3 regions of the Halalkalibacterium halodurans genome follow, and region 2 is predicted to be linked to each of the others. Evidence: predicted binding sites of a transcription regulator. Region 2 holds the regulator's gene; each other region holds the start of a gene.
What was found. Region 2 encodes LexA, which represses DNA repair genes until DNA is damaged. Its sites were predicted from a motif close to CGAACATATGTTCG; they were not measured.

Region 1: the regulator LexA is predicted to act here: its motif matches at 4,273-4,286, upstream of parE (DNA topoisomerase IV subunit B).
Region 3: the regulator LexA is predicted to act here: its motif matches at 3,387-3,400, upstream of FED51_RS15060 (YhjD family protein).

Annotation. Positions count from the first base shown of each region.
Region 1 is NZ_CP040441.1:2,288,448-2,294,451, forward strand. Features, by position in the region: gene parC (DNA topoisomerase IV subunit A) at 1-2,245, opposite strand, end outside; gene parE (DNA topoisomerase IV subunit B) at 2,248-4,215, opposite strand; gene FED51_RS11055 (CoA-binding protein) at 4,508-4,924, opposite strand; gene FED51_RS11060 (VOC family protein) at 4,953-5,591, opposite strand; gene fadH (2,4-dienoyl-CoA reductase) at 5,798-6,004, opposite strand, start outside.
Region 2 is NZ_CP040441.1:2,477,227-2,483,230, reverse strand. Features, by position in the region: gene FED51_RS12000 (methionine gamma-lyase family protein) at 1-92, shown strand, start outside; gene glnA (type I glutamate--ammonia ligase) at 317-1,666, shown strand; gene FED51_RS11990 (ferredoxin) at 2,644-2,892, shown strand; gene lexA (transcriptional repressor LexA) at 3,195-3,818, opposite strand; gene FED51_RS11980 (hypothetical protein) at 3,970-4,173, shown strand; gene FED51_RS11975 (YneB family resolvase-like protein) at 4,198-4,851, shown strand; gene FED51_RS11970 (DUF896 domain-containing protein) at 4,942-5,181, shown strand; gene tkt (transketolase) at 5,372-6,004, shown strand, end outside.
Region 3 is NZ_CP040441.1:3,093,622-3,099,625, forward strand. Features, by position in the region: gene FED51_RS15035 (acyl-CoA carboxylase subunit beta) at 1-563, opposite strand, end outside; gene FED51_RS15040 (TetR/AcrR family transcriptional regulator) at 567-1,217, opposite strand; gene FED51_RS21185 (hypothetical protein) at 1,476-1,649, shown strand; gene FED51_RS15045 (IDEAL domain-containing protein) at 1,718-2,011, opposite strand; gene FED51_RS15050 ((2Fe-2S)-binding protein) at 2,305-3,078, opposite strand; gene FED51_RS15055 (hypothetical protein) at 3,085-3,306, opposite strand; gene FED51_RS15060 (YhjD family protein) at 3,426-3,785, shown strand; gene FED51_RS15065 (YitT family protein) at 4,165-4,998, opposite strand.

The DNA of each region.
Region 1 (6,004 bases), 190 kb from region 2:
CAATGTGGTGAGGATTTTTCTTTAATTCACGGAGCATTACGAGCCCCCGTTTAGCCCGCGTTGATTTGTCAAATTCAGTAATGGAAATGCGCTTGACTCCTCCGCGATGAGTGACGACGAGAAATTCAACTCGGTCATTGAGAGTAAAGGTGGTCGCATCGACTACCACATCATCGTTTTTTAAATTGATTCCTTTTACACCAGCGGCTCGTTGCCCTACTTGACTAATTTCGTTTTCGCTAAACCAAAGACCGTAACCAAAGCTTGTCGCGATAAACACTTCTTCATTTCCAGATGTACGCATAACAGATACGACTTCATCGTCGTCTTTAAGCTTAAGTGCCATCAAAGGCTTGGAGAAACGCTGCGCTTTGTAGAGTGAAAGCTGAGAACGTTTAGCCATCCCTTGTCTTGTGATAAATAGGAGCGACTCCTCCTCCGAAAACTCTTTCACGGCAAGTGTTGTTAAAATGTCATCATCCTTATCGACCGTGACTAGGTTGGCCACATGTTGACCGTTATCTTTCCAGCGAATATCAGGTAGCTGGTGAACTGGTAAATACAAGTAGTTCCCCTTTTTCGTAAACAACAAGAGAGTATCTTGTGTGTTCATTTCATAACGGCCTAATAAATAGTCGCCTTCTTTCATACCTGGGAGTTCCCCGTTTGAGGCTGCGTACGATCTTAGGCTTGTTCGCTTCACATATCCTTCCTTCGTCACCGTCACCATCACATCTTCTGATGCGACGAGGACGTCCATTGTAATTTTGATCTCCTCGATCTCCTTTTTAATGATCGTCCGGCGCTCATCAGCAAACTGTTTTTTAATGGCCAATAGTTCCTTTTTAACGACCCCGATGAGCTTTTTTTCACTGGCTAAAATCGCTTCTAATTCGTGAATACGCCGCTCAAGTTCCGCAGCCTCTTCTTCCAGCGTAGTAATGTCTGTATTCGTCAAACGATATAGCTGCAAGGTGACAATCGCCTCTGCCTGAGCTTCCGTAAAGTCAAATTGGGCGATCAAATTATCCTTAGCGTTCTTTTTATCTTTAGATGCTCGAATCGTTTGAATGACATCATCTAAGATCGAGATCGCCTTCATGAGCCCTTGTACGATGTGCTGACGATCCTTTGCTTTTTGCAAGTCATACGTCGCCCGTCGGATAATGACATCTTTTTGGTGATCGATGTAGGCTTGGATTAAGCTTTTTAATCCCATTAATCGAGGCGTCTTGTTGTGAATGGCCACCATGTTAAAGTTATATGTAATTTGCAAATCGGTGTTTTTGAACAAATACTGCAAAATCCCGTTGGCATCGGCGTCTTTTTTAAGCTCAACGACAATGCGCAATCCAGTACGGTCCGTGTCATCACGAACCTCCGCAATCCCGTCCACCTTTTTGTCAAAGCGAATTTCATCCATTTTTTTTACGAGGTTCGCCTTGACGACCTCATATGGGATTTCCGTAATGACAATTTGCTGTTTACCACCACGTAGATCCTCAATTTCAGCTTTTCCACGTACGACTACTTTCCCTTTTCCCGTGCTGTAAGCTTGGCGGATTCCTTCGATTCCTTGCACGATTCCACCTGTCGGAAAGTCTGGCCCTTTTATGACCTGCATCAGCTCATCTAAAGTAACGTTTGGATTCTCCATTTGCATAATGACCCCATCGATCACTTCCCCGAGATGATGAGGTGGGATGTCGGTTGCATATCCAGAAGAAATTCCCGTTGAGCCGTTGACGAGCAAATTCGGAAATTTAGCTGGTAATACGACCGGTTCTTGTTCAGAATCATCAAAGTTCGGGATGTAATCCACTGTTTCTTTATCAATGTCACGTAAAAGCTCTGCCGCTATTTTTGACAGTCGCGCTTCCGTATAACGCATCGCCGCTGGTGGATCGCCGTCAATCGAGCCGTTATTCCCGTGCATATCAACAAGAATGTTACGCACTTTCCATTCCTGGCTCATACGGATCATCGCATCGTAGACGGACGAATCACCGTGTGGGTGATAATTCCCGATCACATTCCCCACGGTTTTTGCTGATTTTCGAAACGGTTTATCCGCCGTATTGCCGTCCCTGTACATAGCGTATAAAATTCGTCGCTGTACTGGTTTCAGGCCATCCCTTGCATCAGGCAACGCCCGCTCTTGAATAATATATTTTGAGTAGCGACCAAAACGGTCACCGATCACTTCTTCTAATGGGAGGTCTAAATAACGCTCTGTTTGTGCCACCCTTATTCCTCCTCAACTACTGCTAGGTTTTCGTTTTCTAAGATGTTTGTTTCCTCTTCCAAGCCAAACGCAACATGTGATTCGATCCACTTACGCCGCGGTTCTACTTTGTCACCCATGAGCGTGGATACACGCTTTTCCGCACGAGCTGCATCATCAATCCGAACGCGAATCAGCGTCCGCGTTTCAGGATCCATTGTCGTCTCCCAAAGCTGGGTTGCATTCATCTCCCCAAGTCCTTTATAGCGCTGAATCGTATACCCTCGTCCAACCTTTTTGATCGCTTTTTTAAGACCATCCTCGTCCCATGCATACTCTACCACTTCTTTTGCTCCTGACCCTTTGCTTACTTTGTAAAGGGGAGGTAAGGCAATATAGACCTTGCCTGCTTCCACGAGCGGGCGCATGTAACGATAAAAAAACGTCAACAGCAACACTTGGATGTGCGCACCATCAGTGTCAGCATCAGTCATAATGACGACTTTGTCATAATTGACATCGTCGAGGGTGAAATCGGCACCTACGCCTGCACCGATCGTATGAATAATGGTGCGGATTTCTTCGTTCTTCATAATGTCGTCGATTTTTGCTTTTTCCGTATTAATGACCTTTCCACGGAGCGGAAGAACGGCTTGGAATTTCCGGTCCCGCCCTTGCTTTGCCGAGCCTCCTGCAGAGTCACCCTCCACTAAGTAAAGCTCATTACGCTGCGGATTTTTCGATTGGGCTGGGGTTAGTTTCCCACTTAAAAGCACATCTCTCCGTCTATTTTTCTTTCCGCTGCGCGCTTCCTCCCGGGCTTTCCGTGCCGCTTCCCGCGCTTGTGCTGCCTTAATCGCCTTGCGAATGAGCATCGAACTCATTTCAGGGTTTTCTTCAAAGAAGAAGCTGAGCTTTTCAGAAACTAGGCTGTCAACGGCAGAACGAGCCTCAGGTGTCCCGAGCTTTCCTTTCGTTTGGCCTTCAAATTGTAACTTCTCCTCAGGAACACGAACAGAAATAAGAGCGGTAAATCCTTCGCGAATATCCGATCCATCTAGATTTTTATCCTTTTCTTTGAGTAGCTTCGCTTTTCGAGCATACTCATTCACAGCACGAGTCATCGCGGTCTTTGCGCCAAGCTCGTGGGTTCCCCCATCCTTTGTCCGCACGTTGTTTACAAACGAAAGAACATTCTCGGTATAGCCGTCGTTGAACTGAAAGGCAAACTCAATCTCAATCCCATTGCTCTCACCATTAAAAAAAACGACTGGATGAAGCGTTTCTTTATCCTCATTTAAATATTCAACGAACGCTTTAATGCCATCTTCATAATGGAAAACTTCCTTCGTATCGTCTCGAAGATCCACAAGTTCAATCTTAAGTCCTTTTAATAAAAAGGCCGCTTCGCGAAGTCTTTCTGAAAGTGTTTCCACATTGAAATTCGTCGTGCTAAATACCGTAGGATCTGGCTTGAAATGGATCGTCGTACCTGTTTGGCGAGTTTTCCCTTTCTTTTCTAGGGTTGTTGACGGCTTTCCCCCATTCTCAAACCGCTGTTCATATACCCAACCATCACGCTTAATCTCAACAATGAGCCATTCGGATAAGGCGTTTACAACAGAAGCCCCAACGCCGTGAAGCCCTCCACTTGTGGCATAACCGCCTTGTCCGAATTTTCCTCCTGCATGGAGCACAGTTAAGATGACCTCTGGGGTGGGCTTGCCTAACTTGTGCATTCCCGTCGGCATGCCACGTCCTTCATCTCGCACCGATACGCTCTGGTCTTTATGTATCGTCACATTTATATTCGATCCGTAGCCAGCCAACGCTTCATCGACCGCATTGTCGACAATTTCGTAAACAAGGTGGTGGAGGCCACGGCTATCTGTACTACCTATATACATTCCTGGACGCTTGCGAACAGCTTCCAGTCCTTCTAATACTTGAATTGCATCATCGTTATAGACGAAATCCTGTCTTTGTGCCAAATCTGGTACTCCTTTCACTTTTCCGTCCGCTCATTTTCTCTCTTTTATCATATCATACAAACGCATGTTCGGACTGCATTTTTCCTTTATGCTCTTCCATTGTACTGTTTCTTTCGGTAATCGCAACCTTTTTCTAGATCCTTCTCTATCATCGGTGCAATTTCCTCTATTTTTAACGATCGATCGCCACTTTGTCAAAGGAATATAAAAGAACCTCACATTAGTAACAAGTAATAACTACATGATTCACGATACGAAACAGCCCCAAGTGCCATGACTCGGGGCTGTTCTCTCATGCTTTGAATTTAGCGTGCTCCACTTTGATGCAACGATTCATAATAGACGTTACTCCGTGCTGTTGTAAATAGTCGTAAGCTTCTTTGTTTTCCAGACCTAACTGTGCCCAAAAGACTGGTGCACCAATCTCAACCGTTTCTCTCGCTACGTCCGGTAAGTGTTCGCTCCGTCTGAACACATTGACGATGTCCACAGCTCCTTCAATATCTTGCAAAGAAGGTACTGCTTTTTCCCCTAACACTTCATCGACGGTCGGATTGACTGGTATGATCTCATAGCCGGCGTGTTGCATAGCAGCAGAGACCATGTATGACGTTCGGTCAGGGTTTCCAGATAAGCCAACAACCGCAATCCGTTTTGCCTCTTGGAGAATTTGTTTGATTTTTTCATCGCTTGGATTTGTGATCATGATCGCATCAACTCCTTTTCTCTTTTCAGCATTAGTAAAAATAAAGCTTCCCATTCGATTTTGTCATCACTTCTAATGGAAAAAAATCCGAAACGCGCTCAGACATAAACCATTGTCTATCTTTTGTCACGGTTATAAAAAGTCCGTGTTCATCACCGATGGCACGAAAATGTTCGGTTCCTTGGTCCCAAACCGGATAGCCAAGGGATTCAAATAGCTTCGTTTGTTCACCTAGATCTGCTGTGACTATACCTACTTCGCTTACATAAAGAAGCTGCTCCGATGGCACGAAAGGCTCGGATGTTGTTTGATTCAAATTATGGCGAGCAATCCATTCAACGATATTGCCTGCAGGGTCTTCAAAATAGAGGGCTTCCGCGTTCCAACGCGGAAATGGGACAACGTTCTTTCCTTCATGCTGCAACAAAGTTACTCGTTTTTCCAGCCACATTTTCGCCTCTTGCAACTTATTGCTCGGAATGTTGATCGCATAATGATAAAACGGCTCACCATCATCTTCAAATTGTTCAAACGTTACAAGTGTGCTACCTACAAGGATTGTAACCTGAGAGGTTGTTTCATGGGTAACCCGCAATCCCAATGTTTCTTTGTAAAACGATTTTACTGAATCAAGCTTCTTCGTCGCAAATGTTACGGCTTCAAATTCCATGAGTCAACCTCCTTCTCTTCAAGTTAATACCATCCTATGACAATTGTCGCTGAAAACATGCTGGATGTCTAGCGAAAGAAAAAGAGACCAGCAAGATAAGCTGGTCAATTGAAAAAATAGAGGTGTTACTTGTATGGCTTTTCATGAAGCTAAGTATGGTTCATTACAAAGTTTAACCGCTTACATTTTCTTTGTCAACGCTTTCTTTAAGAAAACGGGAAAAGGGTTCCGCGCAGCCATTGACCGCCGTCAAGGCTAATGCATTCTCCATTCATATAGGTAGCTTCTTCAGAGAAAAGATAAGCTGCAAGACCTGCGATTTCCTCTAATGTACCAAATCGTTTCAAAGGAACCGTCTGCAAAACTGCCTTCTGAAATGTCTCGTTTAGGATTAGCTTCTCAGCCCCCCCTGT
Region 2 (6,004 bases):
AAGGTGGGCTCACATACGAGCACGTAAAGCTAGCCGTCATGCAAGCTGCAGATGAAATGCTTAGCCTGGAAACAAAGGGAACGCCTTCTTGATTGAATTAAGAAGGCGTTTATCCTTTGATAGATTCTAGTAAAAAAAGTTTGTTAGATTAATTACTATGTCAGATTATCTTGCATATATTTGACAGATCGATACCCTTCAAGTAGACTTGTAGTAAAGTTGATCGAAAAAAGACGAGTGATGGCAAAAGGATGCTAGGATTATACTCGGAAATTTCGATTTATTATGAAAAGTGCAGGAAAGGGGATACCTACGAATGGCAAAGTTTACGAGAGAAGACATTTTGCGCATTGCCCAAGAAGATAACGTTCGTTTTATCCGACTTCAATTTACTGATTTACTAGGGACGATTAAAAATGTGGAAATCCCGGTTGATCAATTGCCAAAAGCCCTTGACAACAAAATGATGTTTGATGGCTCATCCATCGAGGGGTTTGTTCGAATTGAGGAATCAGACATGTATTTGTACCCGGATTTAGAAACGTGGGTCATCTTCCCTTGGACACCGGAAAAAGGAAAGGTTGCGCGTCTGATTTGTGATGTCTACCAACCTGGAAAGCCTGGAGAAGAACCAAAACCATTCTTAGGTGATCCTCGTGGCATTTTGAAGCGGGTCCTAAAAGAAGCAGAAGCGCTCGGTTTCACAGCATTTAACATCGGTCCAGAGCCAGAGTTTTTCCTTTTTAAAAATGATGAATCAGGAGAGCCAACGCTTGAGTTAAACGATAAGGGAGGCTATTTTGACCTCGCACCGACGGACTTAGGGGAAAACTGCCGCCGCGATATCGTGCTTGAGCTGGAGGATATGGGCTTTGAAATTGAAGCTTCCCACCATGAAGTGGCCCCAGGCCAGCATGAGATCGACTTTAAATATGCAGACGCTGTGACGACATGTGATAACATTCAAACGTTCAAGCTTGTCGTTAAAACAATTGCTCGCAAACACGGCTTGCATGCCACGTTTATGCCAAAACCACTTTTCGGCGTCAATGGTTCAGGGATGCACTGCAACATGTCCTTGTTCCGCGGGAAAGAAAATGCGTTCTTTGACGAATCAACCGAAAGCCAGTTGAGCGGAACCGCGATGCAATTTTTAGCAGGCATTTTAAAACATGCCGACAGTTTTACAGCGATTACGAATCCAATTGTGAACTCTTATAAGCGCCTTGTCCCAGGCTATGAGGCACCTGTTTATGTTGCTTGGTCGATGCGCAACCGGAGCCCTCTCGTTCGGATTCCATCTTCTCGCGGCTTAAGCACGCGAATCGAAGTTCGTAGCCCAGATCCAGCCGCTAATCCTTACCTTGCAATGGCAGCAATGCTAGCAGCTGGTCTTGATGGCATCAAACGCAAGCTTACACCACCGGCAGCAACAGACCGTAACATTTACGTGATGAGCAAGGAAGAGCGTGATGAAGAGGGAATTCGTGACTTACCATCAACACTAAAAGAAGCAGTCGACAACTTCCTGAAAAATGACGTGCTAGTTGAAGCGATCGGAGAGCATGCCGTGGAGCACTTTGTCGAAGCCAAAGAAATCGAATGGGATATGTTCCGCACCCAAGTGCACCCATGGGAGCGAGACCAGTACATGCAAACCTATTAATCTAAGAAACCCTTGAAGCGATAGGCTTCGGGGGTTTTATTACTTTATAAAATGGTTTACCTTTAAAAGGAACCTGAAATGAGAAAAACATTGGCTTCGAGCGATGAGGCTTGATGAAGTCTAGAAACATAGGTGATTTTGTTAAAATAGTTTATCGGATGGTGATCAAGAATAACAATTTTTTCAGATAAATGAAGTAAAGTATTTACATCTAGGTAAAATAATAGGTAGAATGAAAGTAATAAACCTTAAGGAGCTGATGCAAGACTTGAAACGGGTTAAGTATTGGTTCGATTGCAAGGTCAAAGGTAAACATAGATATGACTACTATACAGAAAAGTGCATTATATGCGGTAAAAGAGCAAACAAGGATACCTGACTAGGTGTCCTATTTTTTAGAGAAGTTAAGACTTTAAGGGAAAAATTTTAAAATAATCGACTATAGATTTTATCACATTCTTGTAAGGGCTTTATCGCTAAGGTTTTTTAGGATTGTAAGGTTTTAAGGATGGGTATGAAAATTGATTGAACACTAGCGTACAACATAAATAAATTGGTATGTAAAATACCAGGATAAGGCTTAACTATAATGTTAGATCTTATAACACGAGGGTTGACGACACATTGCTCTAGTGAATAATTATTTATTGATAAGGGTATTTATGTTGTGTAAAATGTAGTTATCACCTAAGGCACGTACAAAAAATGAAAAGGCCACTGTGCAAGAGTATTCTATGAATGAGGAAACTTGTCCCGCACTCAGGATACACTTATAGGGACGTGAGCAGTACATGCAAACGTATGAATGTAATTCCTGAGGCCTCTTGAGGTGAAGTCACTTCAAGAGGTCTTTCAAAAAGTGATTGCTTTTTCGGGACACCTTTACTTACCGACGGAAAAGTCGGAATATTAAGTGAATGGTTGTTCCTACCTTTTATAAATAGATAGAACACAACAACCTTGGGAGGGAAATCGAAATGGCAAAGTATACGATTGTGGATAAGGAGACCTGTATTGCATGTGGAGCTTGTGGCGCAGCTGCTCCAGATGTTTATGATTATGATGACGAAGGATTGGCATACGTCATTTTAGACGATAACGAAGGGGTTGCCGAAGTACCAGAAGATTTGATCGAAGACATGGAAGATGCCCTTGAAGGCTGCCCTACCGATTCCATTCGCGTAGCAGATGAACCGTTTGAAGGAGATGCCAATAAATTTGAATAATAATTCAAGATGTAAAGCTAACGCGGATTAAAGCCAAGTCAACTTTTGTGTAAAAACAGTAAGAAGCAACGTCAATGGCATGAACCATTGGCGTGTTTTTTTGCTTACAATAGCTGTTAAGTATAAGAACAACTACGGATTTGCTGCCCTTTAAAGGTTCGGCAATCGCTGTGTCTTCTTTAGCTTCAGCACGATTGTACTAGTCAAATTAAATAGTAAAGCTCAAGGAGGGCCCTTGAGCTTTTTCTAGTGTAATGGGTTATAAACAAATAGAACGTTGCATAGATTGGTGGCAGGACAAGTTAATGGATGGTACGAAATACGCCTATGACTTTTCCTAAGATCGTACAAGATGTCAAAATAATAGGTTCCATTGTTGAGTTTTCCGGTTGAAGACGGATGTAATCTTTTTCGCGGAAGAATCTTTTAACGGTAGCCTCGTCTTCTTCTGTCATGGCAACAATGATATCACCGTTATCGGCCGTTTGCTGTTGTCGCACAATGACAAGATCTCCATCAAAGATGCCGGCCTCGATCATGCTGTCCCCTTGAATTCGCAGTGCATATGTGTTGTCGTTGGCTGTTAATTGTTCAGGTAGTGGGAAATATTCTTCCACATTCTCAACAGCTGTAATTGGCAATCCGGCAGTAACTTTCCCGACGACAGGGATATACGTAGCTTTCGCTTCAGTCGTTTCAGATGCCAAATTCTCTAAGTCTAGCACTTCGATCGCGCGAGGCTTCGTTGGGTCGCGACGAATGTACCCTTTTTTCTCTAGCCTAGATAAATGGCCATGAACAGTAGAGCTTGAAGCTAGTCCAACGGCTTCGCCAATTTCGCGAACAGAGGGAGGGTATCCTTTGGCTCGAACTTCTTCTTTGATATAATCTAAAATTTCTTGCTGTCTTCTAGATAGTTTTGACAAGGTGGGGCACCTCTCTTTTCTTTCCTATACTGACTAAATTATACCATGCGAACATATGTAATGCAAACATAAGTTCTAATTTATTGTTGACACAAACAAGTGTTCTTGTTTATGATAAAGGGGAACAAACATTCTTATGAGGTGATTCTCTATGCTTAGACGTTTATCTGGCCAAGAAATTTCATTGTTAGTTGTTGCACTTATTACGTTATTATTGATGTACGGAACGCTTATATTTGCTGATGATAGCGATCCTGCTTCTACCTCTATGTTCTCGTACGAACAAGAGGAGCAACACGAGAACCTTCACGGTCAAGGATCTGTCGTCTATGAATCGATTATGCATAATGACTAAGAGTAGATAGGTTGATGATGTCCATTGAAAGCCATTATTTATTGTCGTGTCAGCACAGAAAAGACGAGCCAAGAAACGTCCTTAGCTCGGCAAAAGCATGAGCTTCTCACCCTTGCAAATAAACATGCGCTAGAAGTCGTTGCTACATTGGAAGAGCGAGCAAGTGGCTTTTCTCTAGACAGGCCTGTATTGTTAGAATGCATAGATGCTTTCCAACGCGGGCAAGCTGATATCCTTCTTTGTCAAGATGATACAAGGCTTGCACGAGGGCATTCGAAGATAGCTTTGTTACATCAGTTACGAAAATTAGGTGTCTCCATCTATACGATTCGTGATCAGGGGGAGCTTCGGCTATCAGAAGCAGATGAAATGGTCCTTGACATTGTAGCGATCGTGGAAGAGTATCAGCGTAAGCTTCATAACAAAAAAATCAAGCGAGGAATGAAACAAGCCGTCAAAAATGGCTATCGTCCCGAACGGAATATAAAACAAGGTGTTTCTGGTGGGAGAGAACGAAAGGAACTGCCGATCAAGGAGATCGTTCGCCTTCGTCAGAAAAACCTAACGTTTCATGAAATTGCCTTAACACTACAAGGTCTTGGATTTAATGTCTCGAAAGCAACGGTGCATCGTCGTTATCAAGAATATATGGACGAGCAGCTTCATGGGGAACAATAGGGCCATTCTTTTGGTTCTCCTTAGTTGCAAGATAGTCAACGTTCATGTAGAGTGATAAGGATGATTGTGAGAAGTTAGGAGGAACAACCGATGCTTTCTAAGCAAAAAATCGAGCGGATCAATGAACTAGCAAAGCGAGCAAAAACAACAGGTCTGACAGATGGTGAGCTTCGCGAGCAAAAAAAATTACGTGAAGAATACATTCAACAATTTCGTCAGTCCTTTAAAAATCAACTACATTCGGTAACGGTCGTCGATGGAGCAGGAAATGACGTAACACCAGATAAATTAAAACAAAGCAAAAATAAGTACCGCAACGACATTCACTAACGCCAGGACAGATTCCTGGCGTTTTCTATCTCTTTAACAATCAAAATGTTAATATATTTGTTTACTAATTAATAATTACATGAATTTTTTTTTAACAAATCCTAAACGAATGCTTGTGCAATCGTCCGATAACGTTTATCATGAAAAGCGAAAAGAACGTTTTCAGTAACGGAAAGGATGAAGACAGACGATGTCGAAACATGTTGAACAGTTAGCAGTCAATACGATTCGAACGCTATCCATTGACAGTGTGGAAAAAGCCAATTCAGGACACCCTGGAATGCCGATGGGAGCAGCGCCGATGGCGTTTTGTTTATGGACGAAATTCATGAACCATAACCCAGCTAATCCAGACTGGGTAAATCGCGATCGCTTTGTTTTATCGGCAGGGCACGGCTCGATGCTTTTGTACAGCCTACTACACCTTACAGGCTACGACCTCTCGCTTGAGGAGTTACAAAACTTCCGACAATGGGGAAGCAAAACACCTGGGCATCCAGAGTATGGGCATACACCTGGTGTAGAAGCGACGACAGGTCCACTTGGACAAGGGGTTGCAATGGCCGTAGGTATGGCAATGGCAGAACGTCATTTAGCTGCTACATACAACCGCGATGGGTATAATATCGTTGACCATTACACCTATACGATTTGTGGAGATGGCGATTTAATGGAAGGTGTTTCAGCAGAAGCAGCGTCTCTTGCTGGTCACTTAAAACTAGGGCGCATGATCTTGTTGTACGATTCCAACGATATTTCCCTTGATGGGGACCTACACCATTCATTCTCTGAAAGCGTAGAGGACCGCTTCAAAGCTTATGGA
Region 3 (6,004 bases), 620 kb from region 2:
CTCGTTTTTTCGACCATGAACACAAAATCAGTGATTGCCGGAGAATAGACAGCCCCCCCAGCACATGGACCTAAAATCACTGAAATTTGCGGGATGACACCTGAATAAATCGAATTCCGATAAAAAATTTCCCCATATCCATCAAGGGAACGAACACCTTCTTGAATTCGTGCCCCTCCTGAATCATTTAGACCAATAATCGGGGCCCCATTTTCCGCGGCAAGGTCCATCACCTTTGTGATTTTCCTCGCGTGCATTTCTCCTAACGCCCCGCCAAAAACCGTAAAGTCTTGAGCGAAAAGAAACACGAGTCGCCCATCGACTTTTCCATATCCGGTAACAACGCCTTCACCAGGGGCTTCAGCCGTTCCAAAATCCAAGCCACGATGCTCGATAAATGGATTTAATTCGACAAACGTTCCTTCATCAAGGAGCAAATCGATTCGTTCACGTGCCGTCAGCTTTCCTCGATCATGTTGGGCATCGATCCGTTTTGATCCACCCCCGAGCTTCACTTTATCGCGACGTACTTCCATTTCATGAATCCGATCAAACATATCCATTCGTTACACACTCCTTTCACCCGTCCTTAAACCATGCTGAAGAAACAGCGATTGATAATCAGGACGAGTCAATGCTTCTTGCGTCAACACTGCGTGCAGTACTAAATCAGCATAAATGTCTGCAATCTCCGCCACAGAGTACATTCCGGATGTTTTATACCATTTATACGTCCAGTAGATCATCCCAAAAATAGCCATGGATGTAATCGGGACAGGGATTTCTTCTCGGAACTCACCAGCGTCAATCCCTTCCTTGACTAAACGAAACATTAATTGTTTATATTGATCACGTTTCTTTTTAATATCCTTAAAGTAATCTGAACTTAAATATAATGACTCCTGGTAAAATACGGTTACATGGGGACGATAAAAATCAAACATCATGACAAACGAACGGACCGTAGCATGGAGACGTTCTGCTGGTGTTTCATACTTTTCATACGCTTCTCTCGCTTTTTCAAGCACATACGTAATGAACGAATCATGAATGGTATACAATAGCTCATCCTTTGATTTAAAATTATGATAAAATCCTCCCTTCGACGTCCCACTTTCTTGCACGATTCGATCTACCGTTACGGCGTGAAACCCATGTTCTTCAAAAAGAAGGAGGGCCGTTTCGATAATTCGCTCCTTTGTTGATCTTTTCAATATACGTTCCACCCTTCTCCTCGATCAGACCGACTAGTCAGTCCTTCGTTTGTATCCGCTTTCATTTTATGAAACGTTCGCACCATTGTCAATAAATACTGATGACAATCTCACTTAATCTACTTCTCCCGCGAAAAAATAACGCTGAATTGGATTTACCTCTCTATTATTGGACATGCTAAAATTAATAGTGAAGAGCTTGCACCCTTTGGCCAAAAGCTCATATTTTATCAAAGAGAGGTTGTAAAGGTGGGGGTTGTGGTGAAGTTTGAAAAAGCTAAAATGCAATCGTTGCTAGAGCATGACCGCTTTCTACGTGAAACGTACAATGATACGATTCAAGTAATGGACGAAGAAGAAGCGTTGCGTTTGCTTTATGATGTGATGATCTTAAAGGAACCGCTTCAACAAAATGCTTACTTGCATTTAACCTAATCATTAAAGTGCTTTGCAGTAGCCATTAAAAGAAATGCCCACCCGCCGAAAGGGTGAGCATTCTTTTGTTAAAAAAAGAGTAATTGGAGTTTATGCCCTTGCTCTTCAACTATTTTTCCGTTTTTATACTCGTCTATAAATACTTGACGCTTGTTCGTAAGTGACATAAATGCGTCTTGATCCCGTTTTTCTAGCGCCTGATCGATCGCTTCGTCAATTTCCTTTTTTCGATATGCAAAGATCGCATATTCTAAAATGGCTTGAGCGTACAACGATTGTAAAACGGACTCAGGACGCTTTTCGACTCTCAACTTTCGCAATTGACGTAGTGCCTGCCGCTCCATCGCAAAATGTTGGCTCATCGTCCGCATCCCCTTTCTTATTAAAATTTCCATTCTCCGATTGTTGCCGGCCATAGCGTTTTTTCAACCAGATAAGTGCTGATTCTCTGGTTTACCTTTCTATTCCCCGTATAACTCAATCGAAAACCTTTTCATTCTTTCTTTTTTTCGGAAATTTAGTATCAATCTACGAGCACTCTTATGCTCGTGACAGTAGGCGATGCTAACTACGATCGAATGATCATCTGCCTAAAGTTGCGTGAGGAACCGTACGATTTTAATGAAAATCCATTACTAATCAATTTATCCTGTTTTTAGGATGACTTTTGCTGCTGGGCTGCCTGTTCTCGCAATTGGGCTGCCCGCACTTCCCGCTGCTCTGTGTCCATTTTCGGACAGGAGTAACAATAGTTTCCTCCTTCCTTTAAATAGCTTAAACAACAGGCAGGTTTGATTCGAACATGTTCGTTCGGGTCCGCCCAACTGCTGACATAACGAAACTTTACATCGAACGGATTTCGTTTTAAGCCAAATGCGTCTCCACTTAACTGCTTTAAAACCTCACCATCTGTCCGGATTCGCAGTTCGGTCGTTTGATCAGTTTCTTTTTTTAACCACGCACTTTGCTGTTGATAAAGGGGAAATGCTAGTAAACCGAAGGCATGGGTTTTCGGCAAATCAGCCACTTCTGCTATATTTTCAATGATCGGGGCAATTCGTTTCGCAAGTGCAGTAAAATATGAAGAAATGTCATTCAGTGCTAATGGTTCTAGTCTGGCCCGCCTGAGCTCAAATCCTACTTCCTTCCCTTTAGAGAAAAACGCCAGTTCATCAAATAGAAGCCACTGGTTCTTAACAGACGCTAAATAGTAGTGGGCAGCAAATAGGAGGGAGAAGGGCTTGATCATGCTTGCGCCTCCCACTTTTAACTCTTTCCCTTTCAAAATTCCATTTCGCCATTCCACCATTTTCCATGCGCCTTCCTTGCCAACAAGTCCTGTTTCTGTGATCATTAGATCTACCTTTTCCGCAGGAAATGTATGGACGAAAAACATTTCCTTCAATTGTTGCTGAATCTCTTCATCCATCAATGATCACCCACCTTTTTTCATTCCATCTGTCCGTTTAATAGACTGAATTTCTGTAAGAGCTAGATGATGAACACTTTTACCATCATCATCATAGACAAGACATGCCCTGTTTTTAGAATCATAATGTAAAATTCGGCCGATGACTTTTCGGTCGTCTTCGAGCAAGGAGATGACAACAAGCTGATTTTCGTCAATCCAACGCTGTATAATTTCTAATTGTCTCATCTTGACCTATCGCTCCGATCTATCTTCTTGTTTTTTAAATGGTACTTGTCATTGTAGCAGAAAAGGGGTACAATAAACAACGAACACATGTTCCTATTTTAATTTTGGTGGTGACTGGCATGTTAGATGAAGTACAGCGAAACCTGGTGCAACGCTATATTATTTTAACACTAGTTCGCCAAGCACTAGAGAAAGATTTTAACACGTTACAGGCTTCCTCGCTCTTCTGTCAGGAGTCGCTTCATTCGTTTCTAACGGAACGTATGCATGAAGTAGGTCGAGAAATCGGGGCTCTCCAGCGCGCTTTACGTAAACAGCAATTAACGATCAAAAAAGAAAAGAACGACGGATTTTTCACGAAATACAGTTACTACTTTAAAGGATATGAAGGGACTTTCTCATTGTTGAATGCCAGATTGAAACACGACGCTCTCACCTATATGAAGCGACACCTTTTTAAACTGGAGACTAAACAATAAAAGCTTGTCCCCCTAAGTCTTAATTTAGCAACGCTCGGTTATCTTATACTTCCAGCCTTCTCTAGAAAATAATTGTTCTTACTCAAAACAAAAACAAGGAAGAAAAGCCTTCCTTGTTTGTTTAGCTAGGAACTTGCCATTTCTGCTCTGCCTGCTTCGTCTTAAACAATCGTTTGGTAATAGCAGGGGCAGACTGAAACAAAATGATTCCAAGCATTGCGGAAGCAAGGATAAAAATACTCCCAAACCTTAAAAGAAAAAAATTTATAAGCTGACAAGACCCCACTCTCTCTAATCCTCCTCAGAGAAATCAAAAGAACTTATTTGCCTATTCATTTTAAAGGAAAGTTAGAGAAAAGATGTTATGTTGATTTCTTTTTTAATTAAATAATGATTTCCTCTTCACTCCTGTTGTTTCTGTTACAAACGATGCTTCTAGGATTGCTGAAGGATCAATGGAAAGGGCTATCTCTTTTATCTTTGGATACCTAAAACGATCTGTAATACAATAAATTAAGTGGACTTCTTGATTGCTATATCCTCCTTCTCCATAAAGGTAAGTAATTGTCATACCTAACTCATCAATTAATTGCTGTCCTATTTCTTCCGGTTTTTCTGAGATTATCATAACTGACTTCCCTTGATTAATTCCGTCAAGTATAAAATCTATTGTTTTCGTTACAATAAAAAAGACGGCAATCGAAAACATGGCCTGTTCTAGAGAAAATACAAATGCAGCTGTGGATAAAATCAGAGCATTAACTAACAATAAAAACTTACTAATAGGAATATGGTATTTTTTATTAATCCATATAGCCAACATCTCTGTACCATCTATAGCACCACCGGCCTTTACAACGAGCCCCACTCCAACCCCTAGTAACAAGCCTCCATAAAGTACAATTAATACCTCAGATGTTGTTATTGCTGGAAAAGGAGCCATATTAACTAGCGCAAAGGCAGTAATGATGTTCGCATACAAGGTTCTTATTATAAATTTTTTACCCATATATTTACCAGACACATACAAAGATGGGATGTTTAATAGTACGAATACAAGCCAAATTGGTAAATTAAAAATTGCATTAAGCATAATTGCAATTGCTGTTACTCCACCATCTACTAAACTATTAGGCGCTAATATTAATTCAAGTCCTACTGCTACAATAATAGATCCAATCGTTAGTATAAAATAATCAAACAATTTATTCACAGAATCATCACCCGTTCCTTCAAATTCATACTTCTCATCTTTTTTATCAGAGATTATCGGAGTCCTTATAAAGATTACAGACTATTTTCTTCAACTCCTATTAGACAAAGCATCAAGGGCTTTTTGTCTGTTCTATAGGTGTTGCTATTTATATTACAATGCTGCACTTGCTTTTTATTATAGACCGATTAACAAGCTAAAACAAAGTAAGATTTCCACTATTTCTTCCATCCATTGGTTAGATCCAATTTTCAACAAGAAATTCATTGCACTTCAATGGGAAAGGGGGTTTTTCATAAAAAATTTGGTTTTAAAAGAAAAGAGCGAAATGTGATGGAGTACGCACATGCAAAGTATCGAATGTGTAATCTATAAATACAATTTTTGATTGGAGGATCGTCACAAGAGCAGAAGTCAAATACGTATTCCTAGGTGGATTGGGTTTAGCGATAATATCCATATATGGAACTAAAAACTCATTATGTCTATAACTAATGTTAATGAAATCAGAAGTTCGTCTAGCAATTGCTAAATTAATTAGTGGTTTTCTTTTTTGGCAGAGCTTTCAAATCTGAAAATACCATACTTATCACTATCAATTAAGCGATTTTTCTGTAATTTTAATTATAAGTGTATTATAATTAACTCAAATTATTGTGGAGAAAGTATAAATATGAAGACTACATTCATCATCCTCATTTTAATATATTTTCTAACTATCCTTAATATCTTTTTTTCTAAAAACGGAACTGATTTATCTAATCGTATAACTCATTATGCACCCAGTAATGTAGTAGAGATTGATTCCTTTTCATTCTCTACTACTTATAAGCACACTAAAAATTTTTCCTTATCATTTCAAAGTCCAAATCTAATTATTACGTTTTACAATGATCTAGTTAAATCATTTGTTCCTACTTTAAAAATTAACAGTTATTTAATTACGATAAAATACGGCAGTACACTGATCCTCCTAGCTTAGTACTATTAGAAAACCTAAGGAGGG